Regions from separate parts of the Thiobacter subterraneus genome, predicted to be linked through region 1. Evidence: predicted binding sites of a transcription regulator. Region 1 holds the regulator's gene; the other holds the start of a gene.
What was found. The regulator FliA, encoded in region 1, starts transcription of late flagellar genes. The targets are predictions, from matches to a motif close to CTAAAGTTTNNNNNNNNNNNGCCGNTA.
Positions count from the first base shown of each region.

Region 2: the regulator FliA is predicted to act here: its motif matches at 1,926-1,952, upstream of ACZ42P_RS01555 (flagellin N-terminal helical domain-containing protein).

Region 1 is NZ_AP042402.1:533,016-548,597, reverse strand. Features, by position in the region: gene flgA (flagellar basal body P-ring formation chaperone FlgA) at 1-415, shown strand, start outside; gene flgM (flagellar biosynthesis anti-sigma factor FlgM) at 637-951, shown strand; gene ACZ42P_RS02870 (flagella synthesis protein FlgN) at 1,130-1,627, shown strand; gene motD (flagellar motor protein MotD) at 1,766-2,584, opposite strand; gene ACZ42P_RS02860 (flagellar motor protein) at 2,632-3,372, opposite strand; gene ACZ42P_RS02855 (RNA polymerase sigma factor FliA) at 3,420-4,118, opposite strand; gene ACZ42P_RS02850 (MinD/ParA family ATP-binding protein) at 4,146-5,024, opposite strand; gene flhF (flagellar biosynthesis protein FlhF) at 5,040-6,335, opposite strand; gene flhA (flagellar biosynthesis protein FlhA) at 6,332-8,377, opposite strand; gene flhB (flagellar biosynthesis protein FlhB) at 8,413-9,555, opposite strand; gene iscX (Fe-S cluster assembly protein IscX) at 9,697-9,891, opposite strand; gene fdx (ISC system 2Fe-2S type ferredoxin) at 9,891-10,229, opposite strand; gene hscA (Fe-S protein assembly chaperone HscA) at 10,255-12,117, opposite strand; gene hscB (Fe-S protein assembly co-chaperone HscB) at 12,181-12,711, opposite strand; gene iscA (iron-sulfur cluster assembly protein IscA) at 12,793-13,116, opposite strand; gene iscU (Fe-S cluster assembly scaffold IscU) at 13,137-13,556, opposite strand; gene ACZ42P_RS02800 (IscS subfamily cysteine desulfurase) at 13,591-14,802, opposite strand; gene iscR (Fe-S cluster assembly transcriptional regulator IscR) at 14,849-15,322, opposite strand; gene cysE (serine O-acetyltransferase) at 15,460-15,582, opposite strand, start outside.
Region 2 is NZ_AP042402.1:273,432-289,013, forward strand. Features, by position in the region: gene fliD (flagellar filament capping protein FliD) at 1-442, opposite strand, end outside; gene ACZ42P_RS01550 (flagellar protein FlaG) at 516-899, opposite strand; gene ACZ42P_RS01555 (flagellin N-terminal helical domain-containing protein) at 995-1,849, opposite strand; gene ACZ42P_RS01560 (glycosyltransferase) at 2,039-8,290, opposite strand; gene gmhB (D-glycero-beta-D-manno-heptose 1,7-bisphosphate 7-phosphatase) at 8,859-9,401, opposite strand; gene def (peptide deformylase) at 9,401-9,934, opposite strand; gene ACZ42P_RS01575 (S-methyl-5'-thioinosine phosphorylase) at 9,937-10,683, opposite strand; gene ACZ42P_RS01580 (hypoxanthine-guanine phosphoribosyltransferase) at 10,901-11,449, opposite strand; gene ACZ42P_RS01585 (DsrE family protein) at 11,851-12,219, opposite strand; gene galU (UTP--glucose-1-phosphate uridylyltransferase GalU) at 12,237-13,121, opposite strand; gene ligA (NAD-dependent DNA ligase LigA) at 13,132-15,153, opposite strand; gene ACZ42P_RS01600 (cell division protein ZipA C-terminal FtsZ-binding domain-containing protein) at 15,169-15,582, opposite strand, start outside.

The DNA of each region.
Region 1 (15,582 bases):
CTGGACGGTCTATGTGCCGGTGACGGTGCGTGTGCATGCGCCGGTGGTGACGGCGGCCCGTCCCCTTGCCGCCGGACGTCCGCTCGCGGCGGAGGATCTGGCACTGCAGACCCTGGATCTCACCCAACTGCCGCCGGGGGTGCTCACGGATCCGGCCCAGGCGGTGGGGCAGACCCTCACCGTGGGGCTGCTTCCGGGCTATCCCCTGCGGCAGGACATGCTGCGCCCGCCGCTCGTGATTCGCCAGGGACAGACCGTGAAGCTCATCGTCCAGGGCGAGGGTTTCCGGGTGAGCGCCGAGGGTCGGGCAGTCACCAATGCCAGTGCCGGTCAGACCGTGCAGGTACGTACCGCCTCGGGCCAGACGGTAACCGGGGTGGCACGCCCGGACGGCACTGTCGAGGTCAGCTACTGAAGACGCCGGCGCCCCCCGGCTTGGTGGTAAACTCGAGCGTTGCGAAGTCCGGGTGTCGAGCCCGGTCCCGCCCCGGGAAGCCTTGCTTGACGTGGGCTCTCTGCCCATCGCCTGCATTGCACGATCGTCATGCGGGGTGCTCAAGTTTCCGGGTTTGCCGCCGAAAACCCTGGGCAAGGCGGGCTGCCTTTCCCGCTCCACTGACAGCGAAGGGAAATGCCTTGAAAATCGACAACTCGTCCAAGCCGGTGGGCAAGACCCAGGCCACCCAGGCCCCGGCCAAGAAAGCCGGGACGGGCGCGGCCAAGCGCCCAGCTTCCTCCTCCACCTCCTCCGAAAAGGTGGACATCAATCCCCTGTCCTCGCAACTGCAGGCCCTGGAAAGCGAGCTGGAGCGGGTGGAGGTGGTGGACACCGCCCGCGTCGAGGCCATCAAGCAGGCAATCAGCGAAGGGCGCTTCAAGGTCAATCCGGACGCGATCGCCGACCGGCTCATCGCCACCGTGAAGGAAATGGTGCTGAGCCGCAAGGGCTAGCGTCAGGCTGCGCGGCCACCCCCTGGCGTGTATGGAGCCCTGCGCAAATGGTTGACATCGTCTCCCTCCCGGCAGCTCCGCTGGCTGCCCCCCGCAAGGCGACCGCCTGGGTGTCCCATTCCCGGAGTGGGGGCAAGCCTTTCGACGCTAGCAGGCAGGTCGCGGCCGTTTCCCAACCATGACCCGGGATTCCTCCCCGCAAGCCCCCAACACCCTGACCGCGATGCTGCAGGCGGAGCGGGCGGGCTACCAGGCCCTGCACGCGCTGCTTGAGGAAGAACATGCCGCCCTTCTGCGTGGCGATGCCGACGCGCTGGTGGCGCTGGCGCAACGCAAGTCGGCGCAGGTCGTGCATCTGGCGCAACTGGCCGAGGCCCGCAACCGTGAGCTCATGAACCTCACGGGGCAGGTGGATCAGGCGGGAATCAGCGCCTGGTGTCATCGCTTCGCTCCACAGGCCAGTGGTGTAAACGCGCTCTGGCAGGCACTCATCGAGGCTGCGCGCGCGGCGCGTGCCCTCAACGAGGAGAACGGCGCGCTCATCCAGGCCCGCCTGCAGCACAACCAGCAGGCCCTGGCGGTCCTGCGTGGCGCGGCCCAGGAGGTGGCGCAGGCCTACGGGCCGGACGGCCAACCCTGTCCTGCGCCCACGGGCCGTCCCTTGGGCAGAGCCTAGTCCCGCCGCCTTTTTCCTGTCTGCTCCAATGTCGTGACGCCCGCCTTGGCGGGGACGGTCCGGAGGCGCGCACCCTTGCGCGACCGGGGCTGGCAGAGCCGGTGGCAAGGGGGACGTCGCGGAAGCTTCCCGGCAGGCCTAGTGTCCCTTGCCGCCGTCCAGCACGCCGGCGATGGGAATGTCCTTTACCTTCTCAGGCGTTTCCGCGATCACGAGCAGGGTCACCCGGCGGTTGCGTGCCCGGTTCTGCTCATCCGTGTTGGGCGCAAGGGGCCGGTTGTCGGCATAGCCCACCGCCACCAGCCGGTCCGGGCTCACGCCGTTGGCCTCGAACAGGCGCACCACGCTGGCGGCGCGCGCCGTGGAAAGCTCCCAGTTGGAGGGGTAGAGCGCGGTGTTGATGGGGCTGTCATCGGTGTGCCCCTCCACCTGGATCTTGTTGGGCACCTGGGCCAGCAGCTTCGCCACGGCCGCGAGCACCTTGACCGGCTCACCCTGCAGGGTGGCGGACCCGGGCGGAAACAGCACGGCGGCGTTGATCTCGATGGTGACGCCACGCTGGCTCTGGGTGACCCGTACCTGGCCTTCCTTGATCAGGGGCGCCATCACCTGCAGCAGGTCCTGGGCGATTTTCTTCATGCTTTCGGTCTGCCTGCGCAGGCGCGGATCTGGCTCGCTGTCGGGTTTTTTCACCGGTGCGGCCTTGATGGGCTGGGTGCCGGTGCCCGGCGAAAGCCGCGCCTCGAATTCCACCGGGTTGAGGGAGGAGGGGGCGTTGCGAAAGGCATTGAGGAGGGCATCGGAGAGCACCCGGTACTTGCCCTCGTTGATGGAGGAGATGGCGTACATCACCACGAAGAAGGCGAACAGCAAAGTGATGAAGTCCGCGTAGGAAACGAGCCAGCGCTCGTGGTTTTCGTGGTCTTCGGGGCGTTTGCGCCGGGTGCGGGGGCTCATGGTCCCTGCATTATCGGCCGCGTGCCCGCGGTCTTGAGGGGGCCGGGTCAGGCAAGATAGCCGCGCAGCTTGCGTTCGATCAGGCGCGGGTTTTCTCCGTTGGCCACGGAAATGAGTCCCTCCACCAGCATGTGGCGCAGGGTGATCTCCCGGGCGATCAGGCTCTTGAGCTTGTTGGCGATGGGCAGAAACAGCAGATTGGCGGAACCCACGCCATAAACCGTGGCCACGAAGGCAACGGCGATGCCCGCGCCCAGCTTGGAAGGGTCGGAGAGATTTTCCATGACGTGGATCAGACCCAGCACGGCGCCCAGAATGCCGATGGTGGGGGCATAGCCGCCCGCAGATTCCCAGACCCGGGCGGCCTGGCGCTGCCGGTCCTCATAGGCGTCGATTTCCACCTGGAGGGTGTCGCGCAGCGTTTCCGGTTCCGCGCCATCCACCAGCATCTGCAGGCCCTTCCGGGTGAAGGGGTCGGCCACGTCGTCGATCAGGGGCTCCAGCGCCAGCAGTCCGCCCTTGCGCGCGGTGGCGCTCCATTGGGTGATGCGCTGGATCAAGGGTTCGGCGTCCAGGGGTGGCGGCACGAACACCCATTTCACCATGCGCATGCCGCGCAGGAAGGTGGGCAGGCTGCTTTGCAGCATGACCGCCCCCGCCGTGCCGCCGATGACGATGACGAAGGCGGTGATCTGCAGCAGTGAGCCGACATGGCCGCCTTCCAGGATCTGGCCGCCGATGACCGCGGTGAGCGCGAGCAGGATGCCGATGAGGCTGATGAAATCCATGGGGGTTCAACCAAAGCGCGGGATGCGCAGGGAAAAGAACGACACGGTCAGCTCTCGAGCCACTCGCGCAGCTTGGCGCGCAGCCGCGCGACCGCCTGGGTATGCAGCTGGCAGACGCGGGATTCGCTCACACCCAGCACCTCGCCGATTTCACGGAGATTGAGGTCCTGCTCGTAGTACATGGCCATCATCTGGCGCTCCCGCTCCGGCAGACTCTTGATCGCCTCCACCAGCATCTGCCGGAACCCCTGATCCTCGAGGATGCGCAGGGGATTGTCGGCATCCGTGGCGTGGTGGCGCTCCAGGAAATCCGCCCCCTCCGAATCCTGCAGATCCTCGTAGTAGACGAGCTGGTGGCCCCGTGCATCCAGCAGCATCTGCTGGTAGTCGGCCAGGGACACGTTGAGCTCCTGGGCCAGTTCCGATTCCGTGGGGGGGCGGCCGAGCGCTTGTTCCAGCTTGCTCATGGCGGCCTCGATCTGGCGCAGGTTTTTGCGCACCGTGCGCGGCAGCCAGTCGGCATGGCGCAGCTCGTCCAGCATGGCGCCGCGGATGCGCTGCACGGCATAGGTTTCGAACTGGGCGCCCTGGCTGCCGTCGTAGTGTTCGGCTGCATCGAGCAGCCCGATGAGGCCTGCCTGGATGAGATCGTCGACCTGCACGCTGGCCGGCAGCCGCGTCATGAGGTGGTAGGCGATGCGCTTCACCAGCGGCGCGAACTTCTGGACGTATTCCTCTTTTTTCAAGCGCTTCCCTTGCCGTATGCGGGGCCCTCAGAGGTGGGCGTTTTCGGCCGCGAGGCGGCTGGTCATTACGAGTCTGTGCAGAAAGGCGCCGGGGCGTCCCGCCTCCCCATCGGGCCAGGGCCAGCCATTCATGGCTTCCGCGACGAGGCGGCCGGCGCCTGCGGCGGGACTGTCGGGAAAGGCATCGACCACGCTGCGTCCCAGGCGGTCGGCCTGTCGCGCCTGGGCATCCAGCGGGAATTCGCCCAGCCATTCCAGCCGGACACCCAGGTGGCGGGCCGCTGTCTGCGCGAGATTATTATAAATGGCCCGCGCCTTCGCACCAGAGCCGGTCTTGGCCACCACCAGATGGAAGCGCCGCTGGGCGAAGTCCCGCGCAAGACGCTTGATCAGGGCATAGGTTTGCGTGATGGCATCGGCCGCGCAGGACACGACGAGTACCTGTTCCTGGGCGGCGAGCTGCAGGGCCAGGCTGCTGGCTCGGTCGCCCGGGAAGGGGTCCAACAGAAGAACGTCCATGGCCTCCGCCACCTGGGCAAAGGCGGTGCCCAGGTTTTCCTGGGCCGAGGGGTCGAGTGCCGGCAGGCGGGCGAGGGCATCGCCCAGCTCCAGCCAGGCCACCCCCGCAGCACCTTCACTCACCACCTGTTGCAGGGTCCGCTGGCCACGCAGCACGGCCGCCAGGTCGTGGCGGGGGGGCGGTGCGAGATCGCTGGGAATGCGGTGCCGACGCTCGCTCACCACCAGCACGCGGCGGCCACGCTGGGCCAGACTGGCGGCAAGCGTCGTCAGCACCAGGGTGCGGCCCACGCCTTCGAGGGCGGCGGTGATCGCGACCACACGCAGGAAGTCCGGGCGCAGCAGCCGGCGCAGACCTTCGGCCTGGTCGTGGACGAAGGGCCCCATGTCAGCGGCCCATCCTCACCACGTCGGGGGTGCCACGCTTCCGGCTGGACTGTCTTCGGCCAGGCTGGCGGCCGCGGCCACCAGGGAGAATTCCTCGGGGCGCGGCGTGAAGGCCGGATCCTCCCGCGGCGGGCGGAAGGCTCGGTCGATGAGATAGCCGGCGTGGGCGAGATGCAGATCCTCCGGCACGCGCTGGCCATTGGTGAGGAAATGCACCGGCAGTTTGTGGCGGATCGCGACATCCAGCACCGGCCCCAGACTCATGGCCTCATCCACCTTGGTCAGGATGCAGCCCGCCATGCCGTGGCCCCGGTAGGCGGTGACCACATCGTCCAGAGTGCTGCCATGGGCGGTGGCGGCCAGGAGCAAGAGACGCTTCACCTCGCGCCCCTGTCCGGAGAGCAGCGCGATCTGCTGGGCGATGCGCCGGTCGCGCTGGCTCATGCCCACGGTGTCGATGAGCACCAGATGACGGTCCGCCAGGTCCGTGAGGGTGAGCTTAAGGTCGGTCTCATCCTTCACCGAGAACACGGGCACGTTGAGAATCTTGCCGTAGATGCGCAGCTGCTCGTGGGCGCCGATCCGGTAGGTGTCGGTGGTGACCAGCGCCAGGCGTGACGGTCCGTGCTTGAGGGTGCAGCGTGCCGCCAGCTTGGCCACGGTGGTGGTCTTGCCCACTCCCGTGGGACCCACCAGGGCGTACACGCCCCCCTGTTCGATGAGATCCTCGCCGGCGGCCACGCAGCGCAGGTTGCGCGTCAGCGCCGCCTTGGCCCAGCGCAGGCCGCGCTCGAAGTCGAGCTCGCGGGGCATAGCTTCCATGAGCTGGCGTGCCAGCAGGGGACTGAAGCCCGCGGCGAGCAGACTGCGCATCACTTCCAGCTTGAAGGGCTCGCGCCCCTTGAGTTCGTTCCAGGCAAAACCGGCGAGCTGCCCTTCCAGCATCATGCGGATGGTCCTGAGTTCCTGCGCCAGTCCCTGCACCAGCTCGGCTGCCGCGGCGGGGGCGGCCTCGCGCGTCCTGGCCGGTGCGGGCGCTTCCGGGGCCGTGCGCTCCGGGGCAGGCGGCGCGGGCCTGGGGCCGGGGGCAGGGATGGTGACGCCCGGGATCTCGTGGCGCACGCTGGGGGCTGGCCGCGCCGGCGGCACCGGGCCGGTGAGGGAGGCCACGTCCTCTTCCGCCACCGCCATGATCTCCACGCCCCCGGGAACCGGGCGATTGCTCAGGATCAGGGCATCCGGGCCGAGGGCATCGCGTACCTGACGCAGGGCCTCGCGCGTGGTGGGCGCGGAGAATTTCTTGACGATCATGCGCTAGCTCCCAAAACGGCGGTGACCTTGACGGTCTTGGTGTCGGGGATTTCGGCGTGGGACAGCACCTTGAGCTGGGGGGCCACGCGGCGCAGGAAGCGCGACAGCAGCGTGCGCAGCGGCGCAGGGACGAGCAGCACCGGCGGCAGCCCCTGGGCCTCCTGCTGCTGCACCACTTGGCGGGTCTGGGTGAGCAGGCGCTCCGCCAGCCCCGGTTCCAGCCCGGGGCCCTGGCCTTCGCCCACCTGCACCGCCTGCATGAGCAGGTGCTCCAGGGTGGGGTCGAGGGCGATCACCTGCAGTTCGTCGCTGCCCGGATACAGGCCATGCACGATGGAACGGCCCAGGGCGATGCGCACCGCGGCGGTGAGCTCATCGGCGTTCTGGGTGCGCGTGGCATGGTCGGCCAGGGTGTCCAGGATGGTCTTCATGTCGCGGATGTGCACGCCTTCTTCCAGGAGGCTTTGCAGCACCTTCTGCAACAGGCTCAGGGAGACCAGCTTGGGCACGGTCTCTTCCACCAGCTTGGGCGACTCCTTGGCGATGTGGTCGAGCAACTGCTGCACTTCCTCCCGCCCCAGCAGTTCGGCGGCATGGCTTTGCATGATGTGGGAGAGATGGGTGGCGATCACCGTGCTGGCATCCACCACGGTATAGCCGTAGGTCTGGGCCTGCTCGCGCAGGCTGGCGTCCACCCAGATGGCAGGCAGGCCGAAGGTGGGGTCGCGGGTGGGGGTGCCGGGCAGGCTGCCCAGCACACGCCCCGGATTGATGGCGAGATACTGACCCACGAAGGCCTCGCCCCTGCCCACCTCCACGCCCTTGAGGGTGATGCGGTAGGCATTGGGCCGCAGTTCCAGGTTGTCGCGGATGTGCACGGCAGGCACCAGAAAGCCCCAGTCCTGGGCGAATTTCTTGCGGATGCCGCGGATGCGGCGCAAAAGCTCCCCATCCTGGCTGCGGTCCACCAGAGGAATCAGGCGGTAGCCCACTTCCAGTCCCAGGGTGTCCACCGGTTGCACGTCGTCCCAGCTCACTTCCACCGTTTCCGGCACGGGCGCCGGGGCGGCCTCCTCGGCCCGGGCGGCGGCCGCCCGCTCGCGCTGGGTGAGGAACCAGGTCACGCCCGCCAGGGCGGTGGCCAGCAGCAGGAAGGCGACATGGGGCATGCCCGGAATGATGCCCAGGAAGGCGAGGATGGCTGCGGTCAGCATGAGCACCTGGGGGCGCTCGAAGATCTGCGCCACGAGCTGCTCGCTCATGTCCGTTTCCGCGGACACGCGCGCCACGACGATGCCCGCGGCGGTGGAAATCACCAGTGCCGGGATCTGCGCCACCAGGCCGTCGCCGATGGTGAGCAGGGTGTAGTTGTTGGCGGCCTGGGCGAGGGACAGGTCATGCTGGAAGATGCCCACCAGCAGGCCGCCCACGATGTTGATCACCATGATGATCACGCCTGCGATGGCATCGCCGCGCACGAACTTGCTGGCACCATCCATGGCGCCGTAGAACTCGGCCTCGCGCGCCACCTCCGCGCGCCGGCGGCGGGCCTCGTCTTCGCCGATGAGGCCAGTGTTGAGGTCGGCGTCGATGGCCATCTGCTTGCCCGGCATGGCGTCCAGGGTGAAGCGTGCCGCCACCTCCGCGATCCGCCCCGCACCCTTTGTGATCACCACGAAGTTGATGATGACCAGGATGATGAACACCACCAGCCCGACGGTGTAATTGCCGCCCACCAGGAAGTGGCCGAAGGCCTCGATCACCTTGCCCGCCGCATCGCCGCCGGTGTGGCCCTCCAGCAGGATCACACGCGTGGAGGCCACGTTGAGGGACAGGCGCAGCAGGGTGGTGAGCAGCAGCACCGTGGGGAATACCGAGAAATCCAGCGGCCGGGTCACGTACAGGCTGATGAGCAGCACGATCATCGCCAGCGCGATGTTGAACGTGAACAGCACGTCCAGCAGGAAGGGCGGCAGGGGCAGCACCATCATGGCCAAAATCATGACCACGAGGATGGGACCCGCCAGGCGGGTCAGGCTCATGCCGCCGAGGAGATCCAGGGTACCGGCACGGGCGTTCACGCGCGGGCCTCCTCACGGGCAGACTGGGGATCCATGTCCGGCGGCACCGGCAGGTCGCGCGGCGGCTCCGGCGGGGTGGCGGCCTGGCGCAGCTGGTAGACATAGGCGAGCACCTGGGCCACCGCCGTGTACAGCCGCTGGGGCACCTCGTCGCCCACCTCCGTGTGGCGGTACAGGGCGCGCGCCAGGGCAGGCGCCTCCACCACGGGCACGTGGTGCTCCCGCGCCAGCTCCACGATGCGGCTGGCGAGCAGGGCCGAGCCCTTGGCCACCACCTGGGGCGCGGCCATGCGTTTTTCCTCGTAGCGCAGGGCCACGGCGAAATGGGTCGGGTTGGTCACCACCACCTGGGCCTTGGGCACTTCCGCCATCATGCGCCGGCGTGCCGCCTCCCGCTGCATGGCGCGAATGCGGCTCTTGATCTGGGGATCGCCTTCCGATTCCTTCACCTCCTGCCGCACTTCCTCCTTGGTCATGCGCAGGCTCTTGGCGTAATGCCAGAACTGAAAGGGCACGTCGGCGATCACCAGAAAGACGAAGGCGCCCACTACGATCAGCGCGGTGGAGGCGACCAGGGAACCCACGTGACGGATGGCCACCGGCAGCGGCTCGCCCGGCAGGGCAAAGAAACTGTCCATGGATTGCCAGATGACCCAGGCCGCCACGCCGCCGATGAGCAGGCTTTTGAGGACTGCCTTGGCCAGTTCCACCAGCGCGTTCACGGAAAACATGCGGCGCAGGCCGCCAACGGGATCGAGGCGGGAGAAATTGGGCGTCAGAGGCTTGAGGGTAAAGTTCCAGCCGGACAGCAGGAGTGGTGCCAGCACGCTGGCCAGCAGCAGGGCCAGCAAAAGCGGCAGAAAGGCCAGCAGCACGTCCAGGAACTGGGCGTAGAGACGGGCCAGCATGAGCCCGGGGTCGAACACGCTGGCCCGGTCCAGGGTGAAGCCCGTTGCCATCAGGCGGGAGAGGGCCGCCATGAAATGGTTGCCCAGCAGCATGAGCACACCCAGGGCGGTGAGCAGCTCCAAAAAGGTGGAGAGCTCCCGGGAGCGGACGACCTGCCCCTCCTCCCGTGCACGCTGGATGCGTCTGCCGGTTGCGGCTTCTGTTCGTTCTAGATCGCTGTCTTCGGCCATCCCCGTCCCCCAACGGAGCTATAGTGTATCAGCTGGGGGAAAAACACAAGATATTGTGGTCGGGCCAGGGGTGGGCTCCGGGCTGCCAGGGAGGCGGAAAAAGGGGGAAAAACCGGAAAAAGCCGGATGCGGGCGGCAGCCCTATTCGGCTTCCTCCAGCCAGGTCATCTGGATGGCTTCCAGGATTTTCTCGTTGGAGGCATTGGGGTCGTCGGCAAACCCCGGCAGTTCCATCACCCAGCGGTGCAGGTCGGTGAAGCGCACGTATTGCGGGTCCACGTCCGGGTGGGCTTCCGCCAGGGCGATGGCGATGTCACGCACGTCGGTCCATTTCATCAGTGGCCCTCCTTCACCATGTTGATGGAGTATTTGGGGATCTCGATCACGAGATCCTGGTTCATGATGATGGCCTGGCAGGACAGGCGCGAGGTGGGCTCCAGGCCCCAGGCCTTGTCCAGGAGATCCTCTTCCTGCTCCTCGGGCGGAATCAGGGATTCGTAACCCTCGCGCACGATGACGTGGCAGGTGGTGCAGGCGCAGGATTTCTCGCAGGCGTGTTCGATCTCGATGCCGTTTTCCAGCAGCGTGTCGCAAATGGTCTTGCCCGGGATGGCGTCGATGGCTGCGCCCTCGGGGCAGAGTTCCTCATGGGGGAGAACGATCAGTTGGGGCATGGCTTGTTCGGGATGGAGGGCCCGGCTAACTCACGTCCGCCAGCTTCTGGCCCGCGAGCGCCTTGCGGATGGAGGCATCCATGCGCCGCGCGGCGAAGCCCTCGGTGACCTTGTTAAGGGCGTCGATGGCGGATTTGATGGCACGGTGGTCGTTGCCGCCCAGGGTGGCACGCAACCGTTCCATGGCCGCCTCGATCTCGGCGCGCTCGCGGTCGTCGAGCAGGGTGGCGCCGTCCTCGGCCAGGGCCGATTGCACGGCCTCCAGGAGGCGCTGGCCTTCCACCTGCTGCTCGCGCAGCGCGCGCGCCAGCATATCATCCGAGGCGTGGTCGCGGGAAGCGGCCAACATGCGCGTGATGTCCTCGTCAGTGAGCCCGTAGGAGGGCTTGACCGTGATGGCGGCTTCCACTCCCGAGGTCTGTTCCCGCGCCGAAACGGACAGCAGACCGTCGGCGTCCACCTGGAAGGTGAGGCGCACCCGTGCCGCACCCGCCACCATGGGCGGGATGCCGCGCAGCTCGAAGCGGGCGAGGGACCGGCAATCGCTCACCAGCTCCCGTTCCCCCTGCACCACATGGAAGCTCATGGCGGTCTGGCCATCCTTGAAAGTGGTGAAGTCCTGGGCGCGGGCGATGGGAATGGGCGAGTTGCGGGGAATGATTTTCTCCACCAGCCCGCCCATGGTCTCGATGCCCAGGGACAGGGGAATCACGTCCAGGAGCAGCATGTCGTCGGCCTTGTTGCCGGCCAGCACGTTGGCCTGGATGGCAGCCCCCAGGGCGACCACCTTGTCCGGGTCCAGGTTGTTCAGGGGCTCCTGGCCGAAGAACTCGGCCACCGCCCGCTGCACCGGCGGCATGCGTGTGGCGCCGCCCACCATCACCACGCCCTGTATGTCCTTGGGTGTGAGGCCGGCATCGCGCAGGGCCTTGCGCACCGGGACGAGCGTCTTCTGCACCAGGCTGCGGGTGAGCTCGGCGAAACGCTCACTGGTCAGGACCAGATCCACCGTCTCGCCGGTGGAGAGCACCGCGGTGAAGCGCGTCTCCGGATGGAAGGTGAGCTCCTCCTTCACCTCCCGTGCCTTGGTCATGAGCAGGCGGTTGTCCTCGGCGTTGAGCTGGGACAGGTTGGCCTGTTCCAGCACCCAGCAGTAGATGCGGCGGTCGAAATCGTCGCCGCCCAGGGCCGAATCCCCCGCCGTGGCGAGCACTTCGAACACGCCCTTCTGCAGGCGCAGGATGGAAATGTCGAAAGTGCCGCCGCCCAGGTCATAGACCGCATAGATACCCTCGGAGGCATTGTCCAGGCCGTAGGCCACGGCCGCGGCAGTGGGTTCGTTGAGCAGCCGCAGCACGTTGAGTCCGGCCAGCCGCGCAGCGTCCTTGGTGGCCTGGCGCTGGGCATCGTCGAAATAGGCGGGCACGGTGATCACCGCGCCCACCAGCTCGCCCCCGAGGGCCTTCTCCGCACGCTGGCGCAGCACCTTGAGGATTTCCGCCGACACCTCCACCGGACTCTTCACCCCGGCGACGGTGCGCAACTGCACCATGCCCGGCGCATCCACGAACTGGTAGGGCAATTCGTGGATGTGTTCGATGTCCTTCAGGCCCCGTCCCATGAAGCGTTTCACCGAGACGATGGTGTTGCGGGGATCCAGGCACTGATGCAACTGCGCCTCGTAACCCACCTCGGTGCGGCCGTCCGGCAGATAGCGCACCACCGAGGGCAGGAGGCTGCGCCCCTGCTCGTCGTTGATCACCACGGCCAGGCCGCTGCGCACCGTGGCCACCAGGGAATTGGTGGTGCCCAGGTCGATGCCCACCGCCAGCCGGTGCTGGTGGGGGGCGGTACTCATGCCGGGTTCGGCGATTTGTAGCAGTGCCATGGTTTTCCTGAGTGGGTGGGAAATGGGGACGCTTTTCGCGCAGGCCGGGCGCGCGGCGGTTCCTCAACTTTCCAGCGCCTCGAGGGCGGTGTGGATCTCGTCCTTCAGTTTCTCGAAAAAGCGCAGCTTGCGCACGGTGGCGGCGGCGCCGGCATAGTCGTGCTGCACGTCGATTTGCCGCGCCAGCTCGCTTTCCAGCTCGTGCATTTCCTTGCGCAGCTTGGCGGCCAGGTGATCGAGCTCGCCGATCTCGCCGGCTTCCCGCGCCTCGCCGATGGCTTCCCGCCATTCCATCTGCGCCATCAGGAAATCGGCCGGCATGGCCGTGTTGGTTTCCTCTTCCGTTTCCACGCCGTGGAGCCGCAACAGGTAACGGGCCCGCGCCACGGGGTCCTTCAGCGTCCGGTAGGCCTCGTTGACATGGGTGGCCCACTGCATGGAAAGCCTTTTCTCCGCATCCGAGGCATGGGCGAACCGGTCCGGATGCACCTGCGCCTGCAGGTCACGGAAGGCCTGATCCACCCGCCCCGGATCGATGCCGAAGGCGGGTTCCAGGCCGAACAGTTCGAAATGGTTGCGGGAGAAGTCGATCATCGGCCTTCAATTGCAGCAGGCAACGGGCGCGGCCCGCAGCGAAACGGCGGCAGCCTTGCGTCCATGCGGGGCGGCGGACCCTCACACGTTGAAGGATTCGCCGCAGCCGCAGGTGTCCTTGACGTTGGGGTTGTTGAACTTGAACCCCTCGTTCAGCCCCTCGCGCGCGTAGTCGAGCTCCGTGCCGTCCAGATAGACCAGGCTCTTGGGATCCACGAAGATCTTCACGCCATGGCTTTCGAAGGCCTGATCCTCGGGCCGCTCCTCGTCGGCGAACTCGAGTACGTAGGCCAGACCGGAGCAGCCCGTGGTGCGCACACCCAGGCGCAGTCCCAGTCCCTTGCCGCGTTTGGCGAGGAAATTCCTGACGTGGGTCGCCGCCTTTTCCGTCAACGTGATGGCCATGTCCTGCCTCTCCGGGACGTTCACTTGGCGGCTGCCGCTTCCGCCGGCGCGTCGCTGTCCAGGCCGTGCTTCTTCTTGTAGTCGGCCACGGCCGCCTTGATGGCGTCCTCCGCCAGGATGGAGCAGTGGATCTTCACCGGCGGCAGGGCGAGCTCCTCGGCGATCTGGGTGTTCTTGATCTGCAGCGCCTGATCCAGGGTCTTGCCCTTCACCCACTCGGTGACCAGGGAGCTGGAGGCGATGGCCGAGCCACAGCCATAGGTCTTGAACCGGGCATCCTCGATGATGCCGTCCTTGTTGACCTTGATTTGGAGCTTCATCACGTCGCCGCAGGCCGGCGCGCCGACCATGCCGGTGCCGACCGACTCGTCATCCTTGTTGAAGGACCCCACGTTGCGGGGATTTTCGTAGTGGTCGAGAACCTTGTCGCTGTATGCCATGACGTACTCCTTTCAACAGGGTCGGTGATAACACTCAGTGGGCGGCCCACTGGATGGAATTGAGATCGATGCCTTCCTTGTACATCTCCCACAAGGGCGAAAGCTCGCGCAGCTTGGCGATCTTGCGCTTGACCAAGTCGATGGTGTAGTCGATCTCCTCCTCGGTGGTGAAGCGCCCGATGGTGAACCGGATCGAGCTGTGCGCCAGTTCGTCGCTGCGCCCCAGGGACTTGAGCACGTAGGAGGGCTCCAGGCTCGCCGAGGTGCACGCGGAACCGCTGGAGACGGCCACGTCCTTGATCGCCATGATCAGGGATTCGCCTTCCACGTAGGCGAAGCTCACGTTCAGGTTGTGGGGCACGCGCCGTTCCATGTCGCCGTTGACATAGACTTCCTCGATCTCGCTCAGGCCTTTCCACAGCTTGTCCCGCAGCATGCGGATGCGCTCGTTCTCGGTGGCCATCTCCGCCTGGGCGATGGCGAAGGCTTCGCCCATGCCCACGATCTGGTGGGTGGCCAGGGTGCCGGAACGCAGGCCGCGTTCGTGGCCGCCGCCGTGCATCTGCGCCTCCAGGCGCACCCGCGGCTTGCGCCGCACGTAGAGGGCGCCGATGCCCTTGGGACCATAGGTCTTGTGGGCCGAGAAAGACATCAGGTCCACCTTCAGCCGGCTGAGGTCGATGGGTACCTTGCCCGTGGCCTGGGCCGCATCCACGTGGAAGATCACGCCGCGCTCGCGGCAGATCTCGCCCAGTTTCTCGATGTCCTGGATCACCCCGATTTCGTTGTTCACGAACATCACCGAGGCGAGGATGGTGTCCGGGCGCAGGGCGGCCTGGAATTTTTCCAGGTCCAGCAGGCCGTTGGCTTCGGGGGCGAGGTAGGTCACCTCGAAGCCCTGACGCTCCAGCTCGCGGCAGGTGTCCAGCACCGCCTTGTGTTCCGTTTTCACGGTGACGATGTGCCGGCCCTTGCCCTTGTAGAAATGGGCCGCGCCCTTCAGGGCCAGGTTGTTGGACTCGGTGGCGCCGGAGGTCCAGATGATTTCCTTGGGATCGGCATTGACCAGGGCTGCCACCTGTTCACGGGCGTGCTCCACGGCCTTTTCCGCTTCCCAGCCGAAGGCATGGGAGCGCGAGGCCGGATTGCCGAATTTCTCCGTGAGGTAGGGAATCATCTTTTCCGCGACCCGCGGGTCCACCGGCGTGGTGGCCGAGTAGTCCAGATAAATCGGAAGTTTCAGCATCGGGATCGGTCCTTTCCTGCTCTGTCCATGCCCGCCGTCACCGGTTTCAGGCGACGGCCGCCTTGTTGTCGGAAGCCTCGCGTGCGTCACGCATCACCGCCACCTTGGCGGCCTGGGCCTGCTGGGCGGCCACCAGGTCGGCCAGGGTCACCGACTCGAGATAGTTGTAGATGTGGCGGTTCAGATTGGTCCACAGTTCGTGGGTCATGCAGCGTTCCCCTTCCAGGCAGTCGCCCAGCCCGCCGCACTGGGTGGCATCCACCGGCTCGTCCACGGCGCGGATGATATCCGCCACCGACACCGCCGAGGTGGCCTTGGCCAGCGTATAACCGCCACCCGGTCCGCGCACGCTGTCCACCAGGTTGTGGCGGCGCAGCTTGCCGAACAGCTGCTCCAGGTAGGAAAGGGAGATTTTCTGGCGCTCACTGATGCCGGCCAGGGTGACGGGACCATTCCCGTCGCGCAGGGCGAGATCCAGCATGGCAGTGACCGCAAAGCGTCCTTTGGTTGTGAGTCTCATGGCAAATTCCCCGGTTTGTCTGACATCAATGCCCCAAAGGGGCGGCATCACGAAAGCCTGTCTGGGCACCGCCGCCCGCCGCTGGGGTGGGTGACGGTCGCTTCCAGAGTGTTCTTAAGCTACCGTTCCCGAGCATTTTAGTCAACTATTTTGTTCAAATAGTTCACGTCGAACCGGTCCTCCGGCAGCGCCGACGGGTCCAGGGAAACCCCCAGCTGCTGCAGGGCCTTGAGCATCGCCTCCATGCGCCGGTCGTTGGC
Region 2 (15,582 bases), 260 kb from region 1:
CCGCCAGGGTGTTGTTGCTGCTGTCGATGGTGACGGAAAAACTGTCCGTGCCGTTGCTCAGGGTCAGGGTGCCCTCGCCCACCGGCGTGGTGTTGGTGTCGGCGAAGGCCGCGGACACCAGCTTCTGTGCCTGGGCGAGCTGGGTCACGGTGATGGAATGGGTGCCCGCCAGCGCGGTGGCATCCGCGGAGGCAGTGAAATAGCCGTCACTGGCCGGCGTGGCCTTGAAAACCTGAAAATCGGCCGCGTCCTTGAGCGCACCGATGGCGCTCTGCAGGGCGGCGAGGTCGCTCTTCAGCCGACCGTAGGCGGAAATCTCGCTGTTGAGCTGCGATTTCTTCTGGTCGAGGACGTTGAGCGGCTTGCGCTCGATGGCCATGAGCTGGGAGACCAGCCCGTTGACGTCCAGATTGGAACCAATCCCGGCCGATGAAATCGCCATGACACTCTCCTGTATTGCCTGTTTTCCCCGAAGGAACGGCATGGCGCACGAAGCGCCATGCCGGACTGCCCGATCAGACCTTGGACCGGAACAACACGCCCTGCGCCGAATCCAGATGCTTCGCGATGTTGAGCGCCTCTTCCGGGGGAATCTGGCGGATCACCTCGCCGGTTTCCCGATCCACCACCTTCACCACCACCATCTTGGTGTCCTTGTCCACCGAGATTTTGAGATCGCTCTGGGCGGACTGGATGAAGGCATTGATGCGCTCCACCGCCTGCTTCACCGCCTGGGCATCGGCCTGCTGCTTCTGCCCGGGCAGCGCCTGAACCGGCGCGGGTACGGCTATCGGCGGCGGTGTGGAAACCGGCAGCTCCGCCGGCGGGTTCTGCGCCGCAGACGGGGCACCGGTCATCCCCACCGACTGGCCCAACGGGGAAATGGGACCGTTTGACATGGCCTACCCTCCGTGCATGAGGGGATCAGATGGAGGAAAAGGCCGCCGGCGTGCGCCTTTGGCCCCTCCCGTCCTCATGCTCCCCTGTTCCGGATTTACCGCAGGAGCGTCAGCGCCGTCTGCGGCAGGGCATTGGCCTGGGCCAGCACCGCGGTGCCCGCCTGCTGCAGGATCTGGCCGCGGGTGAGCGCGGCGGTCTCGGCCGCGAAGTCGGCATCCATGATGCGGCTGCGGGAAGCCTCCAGGTTCTCCACATAGTTCTGCAGGTTGGCGATCACCGCCTCGAACCGGTTCTGCACCGCACCGAAGGTGGAGCGGATGGTGGAAATCTGGGCGATGTCCGCGTCGAGGTTTGCCAGTGCCGCCGAGGCAGTCGTCTGGCTCGTGACGTCGATGACTTTCGTTGCAGTGAGGGAGCCACTGTAGGTATAGAGACCACCCGCACCGTTTGTGGCCAGGTTGGTCGTCGTCACAGTGACCTGGTTATCGGCGGTACCGCTGGCACCGACCTGGAACGTGAGTGTATTGCTGCCAGACAGCAGCAACGTGCCATTGAACTGGGTGGTCTGCACGATCCGGGAAATCTCCTGGGTCAGCTGGTCCACCTCTTTTTGCAGCTGTTTCCGGTTGTCATCGCTCAACGTGCCGTTGGCCGCCTGCACCGCGATCTCGCGGATGCGCTGGATATTGTTGGCAATCTGGCCCAGGGCGCCCTCGGCGGTCTGGCCCAGGGAAATTCCGTCGTTGGCATTGCGCACCGCCTGGTTGTTGCCCCGGATCTGGGCAGTCAGGGCCTGGGAAACCGCCAGACCCGCCGCATCGTCCTTGGCGCTGTTGACGCGCAGACCCGAGGACAGCCGCTGCAGCGTGACCGCCAGCTGGCTGCTGTTGGTGGCCAGGTTGCGCTGGGCGTTCAGGGAGGCAATGTTGGTATTGACGATCAGAGCCATTTTTCATCTCCTTGACAGGTAAACCCGCATGGCGGCGGGCGCGGCGACAGGTTGGATGCGTCGCCGTCAAGCCCTTTAACGGAGAGGGGGGGCGAAACTTTAGCCTGGGCGGGCAGGAAGTGTGGACCTAGCTACGGGTGGACGCACGGCGCCCGGCCGCGCGCCCACCCGGCACTCCGGCACTGAACCTTACCGCGTCAGCGCCCGCAGCCATTCGCCGAGGTGGTCTTCCAGGATGTAATGCTGCAGAACCCATTGGCGAAGGCGCTCGCCTTCCCTTTCTGCGGCGTCCAGATCGTAAATCCGCTCGCGGATCGCCTCGATCCAGGCCTCCGGCGTATTGGGCACCCGTTTGACCGGTGCCTCCCGGTACGGATAAATGTCAGTGCAAACCACTGGCCAGCCCAGAATGCCGTATTCCAGAAGCCGCAGATTGCTCTTGGCTTCATTGAACGGGTTGATGGCGAGGGGCGCCACGGCCAGATCGAGGTCCAGGCTCGCCAGCTTGGCGGGATAGTCGTAAAACGAGACCACGAAGTCGTGATACTCCCTGACGAACGGCCGCAGCGCCTCGGGACACATGCCGAAGAACACCCAGTCCACCTCCTGCGCAGTGGCCTTGACCACCTCCACGATGAGGGCAAGGTCACCAGCGTGCTGCTGGGCGCCCGCCCAGCCAACGCGGGCCCTGGTGCCCCGCCGCCGGCGGGAAGACAATCCTCCCCAGATCGCCTTTTCGAGCCGGTTGGGGATGACGCGCACGTCCCCATGCATGGCGCGGCAAAGTTCGGCAATGGGTTCCGTGCTGACCACCACCCGGTCGCACAGGGAGAGCGCCTTCCGCAGCCGAGGCTTGACATCCCGCGGCGCGTGGCGAAAGAAAGGGTTCTCGGGCGGCATTTGGGTGACCAGATCGTCCAGGGCAAAAACCAGCATGACGTCGCCGTTGAACTGTCGGTAGTCAGCCATGGCCTGGAGCGCCGGATCCCCCAAGGCGGCCTGCAGCACCAGGGTGTCGGGCTTGGCGCGCTCGAGCTCCACCGGCGTGGGCAGGCGACTCTCGAAATATTTGCCGGTCTGAACCACATCACCGTGGGCCAGCGCGGCCCGGCTCAGGGCCCGGAAGGGGCTGATCACACGATATTCACCGGAGCCGCCCGAGAGAGGCAGGCCCAGCAGGCGGGGCCGATCATGGAAATAAGGATCCCAGTCGATGACGATGGCGGTTTCCACCTCGTATCCCGGAGGCTGGAGGCTGAGATGACGGTTGTAGGCAGGGTCGTTGGCCAGAGTGGGAAGCCACTTGGCCAGCATGGCACGGTGTTCTGCCTCAAACCGCTGGACCTGCATGGCCTGCGCGACCACATCTCCGCCGCCCGCCTTTTGGGAAGCAGAGCCGTGATGCACCACCGTCGCATAGGGGGTCCAGACGACCTTGTAGCCACGTATGCCGATCTTCAGGCAGAGATCCACATCGTTGAAGGAAACTGCGAAACGCTGTTCGTCAAACCCGTCCACTTCCTCGAAAACTGAGCGCCGTACCAACATGCACGCCGCCGTGACGGCGGAATAGTTCTGGTCCACCAGGGCGCGGTTCATGTAACCGGGATCGGTCAGGCCGAGCTCTCCAGTGAACACGTGCTCAGCCACCCCACGTAAACCCAGCACAACGCCTGCGTGCTGCAGTTTGCCGGTTTCGGGATAGACGAGGCGGGCACCTACGACGCCGACCTCCGGGCGCTGCCCGTGGGATACCATGCGCTCCAGCCATTCCCCCTGAACGATCTGGGTATCGTTGTTGAGCAGCAGCAGATATTCTCCCCGCGCCTGCCGCGCCGCCTCGTTGTTCATTGCGGAAAAATTGAACGGCGCGTCGTAGGCAAGTATTCGAACACGCTCCCCCTGGGTCTGCTCGAGATCACGGTAGTACTCGAGGAGATCCGGATCCGTGCTGCCGTTGTCAACGATCAGCACCTCATAGTTCGGATAGGTGGTCTTTTCCAGCAGGCTCTCGACGCAGGGCTGGAGATACTCCAGCTTGTCCCGATTGGGAATGATGACAGAGACAAGGGGGGTGCTCGTATGCCGGTACACGATTCTGTGCGTGCCCGGGATGTATCCGGGCAGCACGTCTCCACTGATGCCAGCCCGGACCAAATGCTCCCGCACTGCCTCCATGGCGGCCTCTGCCGACCAGGTAAGGATCCCGGTACCCGGCAGGTGCAGCAACACGTCAGCGACATGCCCAATGCTCGCCTCACCAAAGCGATCGAGGACCCTCAACAGGAGGTCATAGGATTCCGCCCCCTCCAGCCCGGAATAGCCTCCCGCTTCCAGCAGGGCATCTCCGCGCACAAGAAATGGTCCCACGTAGTCCATGGAGCGGAGCAGGTCCAGGTTGAAATCGGGTTTGAACCAGGGGTCGCCAAAATTGCCGTCGGCCAGGATGCGGTCGTCGTCGCAGTAGATGACCCGCCACTCCGGGTGCAAATCGATGTAGTCGCCCCAGCGCAGCAGCGCGTGCGGTTCTATTTTGGCTCCGCCCGGAAGCAGCCAGAGCCAGTCGCCAGCTCCTTCGGCAGCCAGGGCGTTGACTGCACGCACCCGTTCCTCGGAAGAATGCGCTTCGACCCAGCCGAGCTGCTCGACTTCGTTGAATGCCGGATCCGGCGCAGCAAAAGGCGCGACGACGACCAGGCGCCAGCCCGGGTAAAGCTGGCTGGCAAGCGAATCGATCGTGTCCGCCAGCTGGGTCTCCTGCCCAGGCTGCAGCATCAATACCAGGCGAAAAGTCGGCCGCTGCTTCCATTTGCGCATCATCCGCTCCGCGAAAGTCTGGGCATGTACCTCCGTCAAGGACTGTTTGGACCGCCACAGTGCATAGGATTCATCCCGAGGCGCACTGTGAGCCACACCCGCACTCAGGCTCTCGTGCTTGGGCGGCATGAACCTGCGCGCTTCCCAGATTGCCTTCAGCTCGCGCAGGAACAAGGCGCCCTGGGCAAGCTTCTGGTGTGCCTGCATTCGCGCCCGAGCCCGTTGCCCCTTTTCCACTCGCAATTTCTCGTCCTCGAATAGCTGGCGCATCCAGGCTGCCGCATCAGCAACCGAGGGTTCGGCCCATACACAGTCACCTCCGACAAACTCAGGGGTATAAACACGAATCGTGCCGTTCAATGGACGCAGCCTGTAACGTACCAGACAGGCCGACTCATGATCCATGAACGACATGTTCCCCGACCACGCCGTGGCAATGACCGGTTTCCCCAGGGCCATGGCCTCCATCAGTCCCAACCCAAGCCCTTCCGACCGATGCAACGAGACAAACACGTCGCAACTGGCATAGAGCTCAAGTGCGGTCCGGTAATTCATTTTTTCTACGACCAGAATGATTCTCGGATCGCGCTCCGCCGCAACCCTCACCTGCTCCGCGGCGGGATGAAGTCTTCCATTGATGTAAGCGTTGTTTATTTTGAAAACAAGCCTTACGTTTGGCTCGGACGGGAAAGCCAGCTTGAAAGCCTCGAGGACTGCGAACGGATTTTTTCGCGCGGGATCGCTGTGCGGCTCAAAGCTGTTGATGAAAACGAGGCAATCTTCCGGCAAACCGAATCTCGCACGATCACCCCGAATCCCATCCGGGAGGTACAACGGATGATGCGCGAGCAGGGTAAAGACGCCCGACAGGTTGAACTCGAAGGCATAACGAATGAACTCCGACTCTGCCAACAAGACATCCATGCTTTCCAAGGCGCCCCGCCATGCTTTGGGCACCACCGGAAGCTCCCACATGGACAGTCCCACCAAAAGTCGGGCCCGGTCAAAGAGCCGCGGCGAAGTACGCGCCAGGTATGCAATAGTTTCTGGGGGCAAGATAAAAATACTCACCTGATGTGTCAGATCCCTTTCGCTGGCCACCTCATAGTGCGCGTATGTCAAATCGGCACGCCAGCGCCCCAATCCAGGGTCAATGTCTAGGATTTTGACAGGTATGTTGTGTTCCAGCAGTAGCGCGATAAAATTCCTTGCGGTCACCCCGATACCAAGATTTCCGCTTACATGCCCGATAATATTGACGCCGAAACCAGGGCTTTTGCCTTGGCCTAGGCTATCAGATGGCTCGACAGCAATTTTTGCAACCGGTTCAGGATCGGCCACCTTCTTTTGCAGCTCTAATGAGAGCCCCTTGAACCGAAAACTTTCGCCTAGTGTATGGGCAATCTCCGCAATCAGGCGCGCCCCAACACCTTCCCAACTGAAATTGGCCCGCGCGTGTGCATGGCCCGCCTCGACCATACGGGCAACCAGCTTGTCGTTGGTGCTGCTTGTCAATTCGCGAATTGCTGCCGGAAACTCCGCAACTTCCCTGATCCTGCAGTGTATTCCGTCAACCAGCCCGAGCCCTCTGGCACCAAATGGCGTCGTGACCAGCGGCACTCCCGCAGCGAGAAATTCGATTGTTTTTAAGTTGGTCCCCGACCCAATCTCCATGGGGTTGACAGCCACCGCGGCTATTGCAAGCAGCTCCTTTTTCTCTTCCTCGCTTATCATCCCCACCAAATGTACATTGCTGCGCCTGGATCCATTTGGGAAAGCGTCGCAAACCGACCCGGCTGCGATAAATTGTATTTCCGGCAGTTGATCGGCTATGCGAAAAACGCTTTCTAATGCATGCACATTTGGAAGATGGTTTGACCCTATGAATACCGCGATTTTCGGCAAATTGCTGGTATCGCGTAGTCGTACGCGCTCCCCGAGGCTGACGAACTCAATCTCTGCTTCCGAATAGCCATTTGGCGCAACGAATATTTTTTCCAAGGGAGTGTTATAAAGCTCGCTTAGCCGTTTTCGGTCCTCTTCAGAACAGCAGTACACCACCTCGCTGCGTTTGCAGCAGGCTTTCTCCACCTCCTCGACAACCTTGAGCAGCACGTCACGTATCGGGGACTCTGGGAGCATCTGGCGTTTTAAATCAAATTCCACGTTGTGTGCGTCGTAAAAAATCGGTCCGTTCCACACCGCCGCTACAGCCGGATAGAGATACGGATGGCTCAAACAGACAAAATTAGCACCCTTTACAAGATCGCGAAGCACATCCATAAACTCCGGCGTATCAAATATGTGGGACGTCATTCCGATGTCCTCTGTCGACAGAGACGCCGCATTATTTAGTTCAACTTCGTGCGCAAGCTGCAGGATGCTCTTGGCCACCCTTATCTCCCTGTAGCCGGGCTGGATAACATATGTCCCAGGCGGCTTGTCCGGTCCAGAAATGGTCAAAAGCGTCACCTCAAATCTTCCCAACAAGGACCTATACAAATAAAAAACTCGGCGCTCACCCCCGGAAATTGCCGGATAAACCGGGAATGGGGCAGCAACCACGAGGCAAGGCTTTGTTTTCCCTGCCGCTTGGTCGATCGCGTGAAAACTGAATCCGTGTGTACGAGGACCTGTAGCGCCTGCGTCTACCCCGGTAGCAGGGTTTAGCAATGTTTCTAGATGGCTCAACTGCGCTGCATTGTACCCGTGGTTGGCAAACAGTCTTAGTACCTGATCCGCGCGGCGGATAAATCTTGCCACCTCGCGCGGATGGCGCTCATGCCGAGGCATGGCGCAGTCGTCGAAGGTAAGGTGCGCAATTCCCAGTTTAGCCAGGGATTCGAGGATGGTTTTCCGGTAGGCGGCGCTGCTGCTCAGCAAATCCATGGAAATCGTTACGTCACACCGGGGACCGGCTTCAAGCATGGCATAACACCACAGCCCTAAGAACGCGGTAAGGCGTGTATCCGAGTCCAACTCCAGTTCCTGATATTGACGGATAGCATCCCGTGGGTCGGTCTCCGTGAGGGCGGGGACGGCCAATCGCTCGCGTAACGCTTGCATCACCGGAGGCGCGAAGCTCGACCGCAATATCAGCAGAGAGGTCGCATCAAAATAGGAATTGACCTGGTACGAACGCCACTGATCATAGGGCGATCGCCACAAGAACACATTTACTGCCCGGAAACGATTCGTGATCCATGCCAAGCGTCCGGTGGAGCGACAGCATTGCAGGACGGGACGGCGTGGGGCTTTCGTGCATAGAAGTGAAAAATACCTCTCCAAATCGGGCGCGGCCGAGTGAGAATCCATGAAGTAAAGGTCATAAGAAAATTCTGGTCTGAAGACCCGGCCAATTTCTTCTGCTAGTGGCGCATACTCCTCAAAATATGCTTTCTCGAGCGCAGGGTGGCGCAACCCTGCGGCTAGACGCTTACTCTCGGTAAGATCTTGCAGCCAAGCAACCTCTTGGGCACACCTGAGCAGCTGTTCGTGCAATGGCTCCTGATAGCAATAATACTTGCTGCCACCGCCAGCACGCCTGAACACGTCGAAAATATAGGTGCTGCCCGAGCGAAAGAGAGAATGAACAATGACGGGGAGGTCAGTGGCTGAAACCATAGTGGCTATCCCTATAGTGACTTTGAACGCTCAGTCGGACAATCCTTACAATCCGCTCGATTACGTTCGGAAGCACGGCCTTAATTTGGCTGTAGCAGCAGCGAGTTACCATACTCAAACCATACCCCACCCCGTGCCAACCCAACAGCCGAGATTCACGCACATTTACGCTATTTGAATGAGGCACAAACAGGGAGACTAGAGGCTGTGCTCACTTGAATTTATTTAAGTCATGGTGCCTGGAAACCTAACAGGTTGGTAAAAACCGGGTCCATCTGGGCAGGCGGTGAAATTGGTTCACTGGAAATCCTGACACCCTGACCCCGATGCGAGGCAAGACGATCAATCAAGGCGCGATGTTCTCCTACGTGAGCCTGGAAGACCGTATCCATAAAACCCGTCCCCTGAGCAAGCTGCGCCTTCTGCTCGATGGGATGCCTGCACCCCTTGCACCCGTGCCGGCAGACCTTGCAGGGGCGAGGGCTTTCAGCCCGGCATGCTGGGCCCGTGGTTGACTACAGACCCATTGCGGCAGTCTGGCGCGGAACTTGAGGATTTTTTGCAAGTGTTACTGGAGAATCCACTCCACCGCCCGCCCCACGTCCTGGACGATGACGGTGGCCGGGGGGACGTTTTTCTGCTCCTCCACCCCGTAGCCGGTCAGGACGAGGATGGGCATGGCGCCCACGGCGAGGGCGGCTTCCACGTCCGCCGCCTTGTCGCCGATCATGTAGGAGCGGGTGAGGTCGATGTCATGTTCCCGCGCGGCCTGGAGGAGCATGCCGGGCTCGGGCTTGCGGCAGTCGCAGTCGCGGTTTTCACCGTACTGGGGATGGTGGGGACAGTAATAGTAGGCGTCGATGCGGGCACCGTGGCGTTTCAGGTCTTCGTCCACCCGCTGGTGCAGGGCGAGCACGTCGGCCTCGGTGTAGTAGCCGCGGGCGATGCCGGACTGGTTGGTGGTGACGATGACCAGGAACCCCGCCTCGTTCAGACGCCGGATGGCGTCGATGGCACCCGGTATCCATTCCCAGTCCTCCCAGCGGTGGAGGTATTCCTTCTCCACGTTGAGCGTGCCATCACGGTCGAGAAAAACGGCGGCCTTGCCCATCAGTCGTCCTGCAAATGCTGGCCCGGAAAGAGCACATCGGTGAAGCCGAACTTGCGCAAATCCCGCATGCGCATGGGGTAGAGAATGCCATAAAGGTGGTCCACCTCGTGCTGCACCACGCGCGCGTGGAAGCCTTCCACCGTGCGGTCGATGGGGGTGCCGCGGGCGTCGAACCCCTGATAGCGCAGGCGCCGGTAACGGGGCACCAGACCGCGCAGGCCGGGCACCGAGAGACAGCCCTCCCAGCCCTCCTCCATTTCATCGTCGAGCTTGGTGAGGGTGGGATTGATGAGGACGGTGTAGGGCACTTCCTCCGCGTCCGGATAGCGTGGATTGCGGCGCACGCCGAAGATCACCACCTGCAGGGGCACGCCGATCTGCGGGGCGGCCAGCCCCGCTCCGTCGTAGGCTTCCATGGTGTCGTGCATGTCCTGGATGAGTGCGTGCAGCTCGGGGGTGTCGAAACGTTCCACCGGATCCGCCACCCGCAGCAGCCGCGGATCGCCCATGCGCAGGATTTCCCGGACGGCCATGGTCAGCTCGCGTGCAGGCTCACCAGGTGCTCGAGAATGGTGCGCACCCGCTGCATGGCACCCTTGAGCACCGACTCGACATCGGTGAGACGGATCCCCTGGGCGCTCGAGCCGCGGCCTGCGGCATAGTTGGCCACCACGCCCAGGTGGGCGTAGCACAGGCCCAGCTCCTTGGCGAGAATGGCTTCCGGCATGCCGGTCATGCCCACCATGGTGGCACCATCCCGCTCCAGCCGGTCGATCTCCGCCTTGGTTTCCAGCCGGGGTCCCTGGGTGCAGGCATAGACCCCGCCGGCGACGTAGCTCTCCCCCGCGGCTGCCGCCGCCTGCATGCAGAGGTGGCGCATGTCCTCGCAATAGGGCTGGGTGAAGTCGAGGTGCACCACGGGCGTGTCGTTGCCTTCCCGGTAGGTGCTCTTGCGGCCCCAGGTGTAGTCGATGATCTGGTCCGGAATGACGATGCGTCCCGGGGTCAGGTCCGGGTGAATGCCGCCCACCGAGGCCACGGACACCACGTCCTTCACGCCCCGCGAATGGAGCGCCCACATGTTGGCGCGGTAGTTCACCTCATGGGGCGCGATGGTGTGGCCGTAACCGTGCCGCGCGAGGAAGATCACCTCCTCGTTTTTGATGCGGCCGAAGGTCAGCGCGCCGGAGGGCTCTCCGTAAGGCGTGCGGATGACCTGCCGGTGGGTGATTTCCAGATTGGCGAGCTGGGTGAGGCCGGTGCCTCCGATGATGGCGAGCATAATGCGGAATTCCGTGGCTGACTGCCGGCGACGCAACGATGCCGGCATTTTACCCGGGTTTCGCCGGCCCGGCTTGCGGGTGCACCAGGCGCCGCAGGCAGCGTTTCGGCGCGGGCGCGCCTTCGCCACGGCAGCTCTTCACCCGCCACGCTGGCCGCTGCAGGAACACGCTCCCGGGAGGCGGAAGGGGTGCCGAGCCTTCCGCAACGCTCAACGATCAGCCTTCCCGCAGGGCGTAGATCTCCGGCAGATTGCGCCAGGCACCATGGGCGTCCATGCCGCAGCCGAACACGAAGCGGTTGGGCAGCCGAAGCCCCACGAAATCGGCGTGCAGGGGCTTGTCTCGCCCGGTGTCCTTCTCCGTGAGCACGGCGCAATAGACTTCCGCCGCACCCATGTCCAGGAGTTTGTCGCGAATGGCGGCGAGGGTGCGGCCCTCGTCGAGAATGTCGTCCAGCACCAGCACCACCCTCCCCTTCACGCTTTCGCCGGGCAGCACTTTCCACAGGAGCTCGGCCCCTTGGGTTGCCCGGCCGTAGCGGCTGGCGTGCACGTAGTCGAAATCGAGGGGGAAACGCAGCAGGGGCAGGAGCTGCCCGGTAAACACCACCGCGCCCCCCATGACCGAGAGCACGAGGGGATAGCGCTCACCCAGGCGGGCGGTGATCTCGGCCGCCACCCGCTGGATGGCGGCAGTGACCTCGTCTTTGGAGTAGATCAGCTCCGCTTCCCGGAGCATGGCCCAGGCTTGTTCGGCAGTCAGCACGGATGGTCCTCGATGGAATGGATGCGGCCGAAAAACCTGCTCAAAGATTTTTCCGGCCCGTTTCATGCTTTTTGGCTTCGTCGGTGGCTGCCCCGGCCATCGCGGCTGAAGCCGCTCCCACATAGCCCCAGCCCCCACTGTGGAAGGCGCTTTGGCGGCGACCGGGGGGCCGGCTCCCAAAAGGCTGCTTCCATGGCCATCGCGGCTGAAGCCGCTCCCACACAGCCCCAGCCCCCACTGTGGGAGGCGCTTTAGCGGCGACCAGGGGGTCGGCTCCCAAAAGGCTGCCTCCATGGCCATCGCGGCTCAAGCCGCTCCCACCAGGGCCTGTGTCGCGGCTCAAGCCGCTCCCACAAGTTGCGCTGATCGCCGCAGGAGCGCGGTACCTGGGTCTCTTTCCCTCAATAGGTGAAGGTCACGGTGTCGTCATCCATGGCCCGCTGGATGAGGTAGGCACCGCCCACGGTTTCCTCGATCTCCGGGATCAGGTCCTCGCCCCACAGTTCCAGGGTTGGGGTGCACACCTTGAAGCGCACGCCGGCCTCATGGGCATCCCGCATGAAGTCGTACACGGTCTTGCCGCTGCCTTCCTTGATCTGGATGCGCTCGGCCACGCCGCGCTTGGCCAGTTCGCCCGCCCCCGCGGTCAGGATGATCTCCACGTCGTATTCCATGGCCGCGGCGACGGTGGCCTGGAAAAACGGCGCCCCCAGCTCCGCCGGATTGCGCGGGTCGGTGTTCACCATCACGATCATCAGCTTGTCGGCCATGATGCCCTCCTTGGCAGTCACCCGGGCAGGCGGCCCTGCAGGGAAAGCAGGTAGTCCCGGAACGCCCCGCCCACCTCCGGATGCTTCAAAGCATAGTCGATGGTCGCCTTGAGATAGCCCAGCTTGCTGCCGCAGTCGTAGCGGGTGCCCGTAAATTCGTAGGCGAGGATGGGTTCCTCGGCGAGCAGGGCGGCGATGGCGTCGGTGAGCTGGATTTCGCCGCCGGCGCCGGGCTGCACCTCCCGCAGCAGGTCGAACACCCGGGGGGTGAGGATGTAGCGGCCCACCACGGCCAGGGTGGAGGGCGCCTCTTCCGGTTTCGGTTTCTCCACGATGCCCTTCACCCGCCACAGGCGTTCAGCCGCGGGCTCGGCATCCACGATGCCGTAGAAGCGGGTGTGGGCGCGTTCCACCCGCTGTACCCCCAGAACGGAGCAGCGGTGCGTCTCGTACAGGGCCACCATCTGGGCCAGGGCGGGCGGCGTGCCGTCGATGAGGTCATCGGCGAGGATCACCGCGAAGGGTTCGCCGTCCACCACCGGCTGGGCACACAGCACCGCATGGCCCAGGCCCAGGGCCTCCGGCTGCCGGGTATAGACGCAGCTCACCGCAGGCGGGAGCATGGCGCGCAGGGTGGCAAGCACGTCGTGCTTGCCCCGTGCCGCGAGCTCCGCCTCCAGTTCGTAGTTCTTGTCGAAATGATCCTCGATGGCGCGCTTGCTGCGTCCGGTGACGAATACCATTTCCGTGAGCCCCGCGGCAATGGCCTCCTCCACGGCGTACTGGATGAGGGGTTTGTCCACCACCGGCAGCATTTCCTTGGGGCTCGCCTTGGTGGCCGGCAAAAAGCGCGTGCCCATGCCCGCCACGGGATAGACGGCCTTGGTGAGTTTTTTCTGCATGTCTCCTCGCTCAGGTTTCGCCCAGCAGGGCCTTGAGACCGTCCTCGTCCAGCAGGGGGATGCCCAGCGCCTCGGCCCGGGCCAGCTTGCTGCCGGGATCGGCGCCCACCACCACGTAGTCGGTCTTGCTCGACACACTGCCCGTGACCTTGCCGCCGGCGGCCTCGATTTTTTCCTTGGCTTCCTCCCGCGTCCAGTGGGGCAGCGTGCCGGTGAGGACGAAGGTCTTGCCCGCCACGCCGGCCACGGCCGCGCGCTGCCTGGGCCGGCCCTCCTGCCAGCGCACGCCCAGGCGGCGCAGATCGGCGATCACCTGCCGGTTGTGGAGTTCGGCGAAAAACTGGGCGATGCTCTCCGCCACCACCGGCCCCACCTCCGGCACCTGCATGAGCTCTTCCGTGCTGGCATGCATGAGGGGCTCCAGGGCACCGAAGTGACGGGCCAGATCCCGCGCCGTGGCCTCTCCCACGTTGCGGATGCCCAAGGCGTAGATGAAACGCTCGAGCGTGGTGTGCTTGCTTCTTTCGATGGCATCGAGCAGGTTCTGCGCGGATTTCTCGCCCATGCGCTCCAGGCCCGCCAGGGTGGGCAGGTCGAGCCGGTAGAGATCCGCCGGGGTCTTTACCAGTCCCTTGTCCACCAGCTGATCCACCAGCTTTTCGCCCAGGCCTTCGATGTCCATGGCGCGGCGGCTGGCGAAATGGAGCAGGGCCTGCTTGCGCTGGGCGGGACAGTACAGCCCCCCCGAGCAGCGGGCGATGGCCTCGCCTTCCAGACGCACTACCCGGGAGCCGCACACCGGACATTTCTCCGGCATGCGGAAGGGCCGCACGTCCTTGGGGCGCCGCTCCCTGACCACGCTCACCACTTCCGGAATCACGTCGCCCGCGCGGCGCACGATCACGTAGTCGCCGATGTGGATGTCCTTGCGCCGGATTTCGTCCTCGTTGTGGAGGGTGGCATTGGTCACCGTCACGCCGCCCACCTGCACTGGCCTGAGGCGCGCCACCGGCGTGAGTGCGCCGGTGCGTCCCACCTGCACCTCGATGTCCAGGATCTGGGTGATTTCCTCCTCGGGCGGATACTTGTGGGCGATGGCCCAGCGTGGGGCGCGCGCCACGAAGCCCAGCTCCTCCTGGGCGCGCAGGTCGTTCACTTTGTACACCACGCCGTCGATCTCGAACGGAAGACCGGGCCGCCGTCGGCCCATTTCCCGGTAATAGCCCAGAAGCCCCTCCAGGCCCGCCACCACGCGCCGGTCGGCGGTGACCGGGAAATGGAGCTCGGCCAGCCAGTCCAGCACCCCGCTCTGGGTGCGCGGCAGACGCGCCCCCTCCACCGCGCCCAGGGCATAGGCGAAGAAGGTGAGCCGGCGCGAGGCGGTGATGCGGGGATCGAGCTGGCGCAAAGAGCCCGCCGCCGCGTTGCGCGGATTGGCGAATTCCTTCTCCCCCTTTCGTCGCTGCTCGGCATTGAGCTGCTCGAAATCCTGCTTGAGCATGAGCACCTCCCCGCGCACTTCCAGCAGTGCAGGCGGATGGGCCGTGTGCAGGCGCAGGGGAATGGCGGGAATGGTGCGCACGTTGGCGGTGACGTCCTCGCCGGTGGTGCCGTCGCCGCGCGTCGCAGCCGTAGTCAGCAGGCCCTTTTCATAGACCAGGCTGATGGCCAGCCCGTCGAACTTGGGCTCGCAGTTGTATTCCACCTGTGCCTGGCCCAGGCCCTCGCGCACGCGCCGGTCGAAGTTCGCCACGTCCTCGTCGGTGAAGGCGTTGTTGAGGGAGAGCATGGGCACCCGGTGCCTCACCTCGCGAAACTCCGCCGCGGGCGCACCGCCCACGCGCTGGGTGGGCGAGTCCGGTGTCACCAGCTCGGGATGGCGGGCCTCCAGCTCCTGCAGTTCGCGGAACAGGCGGTCGTATTCCGCATCCGGAATCTCGGGCGCGTTGAGGACGTAATACAGGTAATCGTGCCGCGCGATCTCTTCCCGGAGCTTGCGGATCCGTTCGACGATCTCACGCGGCGCGGTCATGGAAGCGCATCCGGCTCAGGAGAACAGGCGCAGGGCCTGGGGACTTCCGGCGGGGATGCCGCGCGCGTCCATCTTCGCGTAAAGGGCAGAGAGCTGCTGCCGGATCCTGGCCACGCCCTCGTCGCTCAGGGGACGCAGATTGTCGTCCACCAGCGTCCCGGGCAGGGTGTCCGCGAGGTGGCGCGCGAACTGCATCATCTGGTCGAACACCCGCAGGCCGTGGGCCACCCGCGGCACGTCGAACAGCAGCGTCACGCCATGGGTGGAAAACTGGCGCAGGGTCTCCGCCTCGAAGGGCGCAGGCTCCTGATTGGCGAGCGCATAGAGGGTGTTGCCCTGCTCATCGCGGTACTGGAAGGTGCCGTCGGCGGCAAGCTGCAGGCCGGCGGCCTCCGCCAGGCCGCGCAGCTTGGTGCCGGGAAAGCTCCC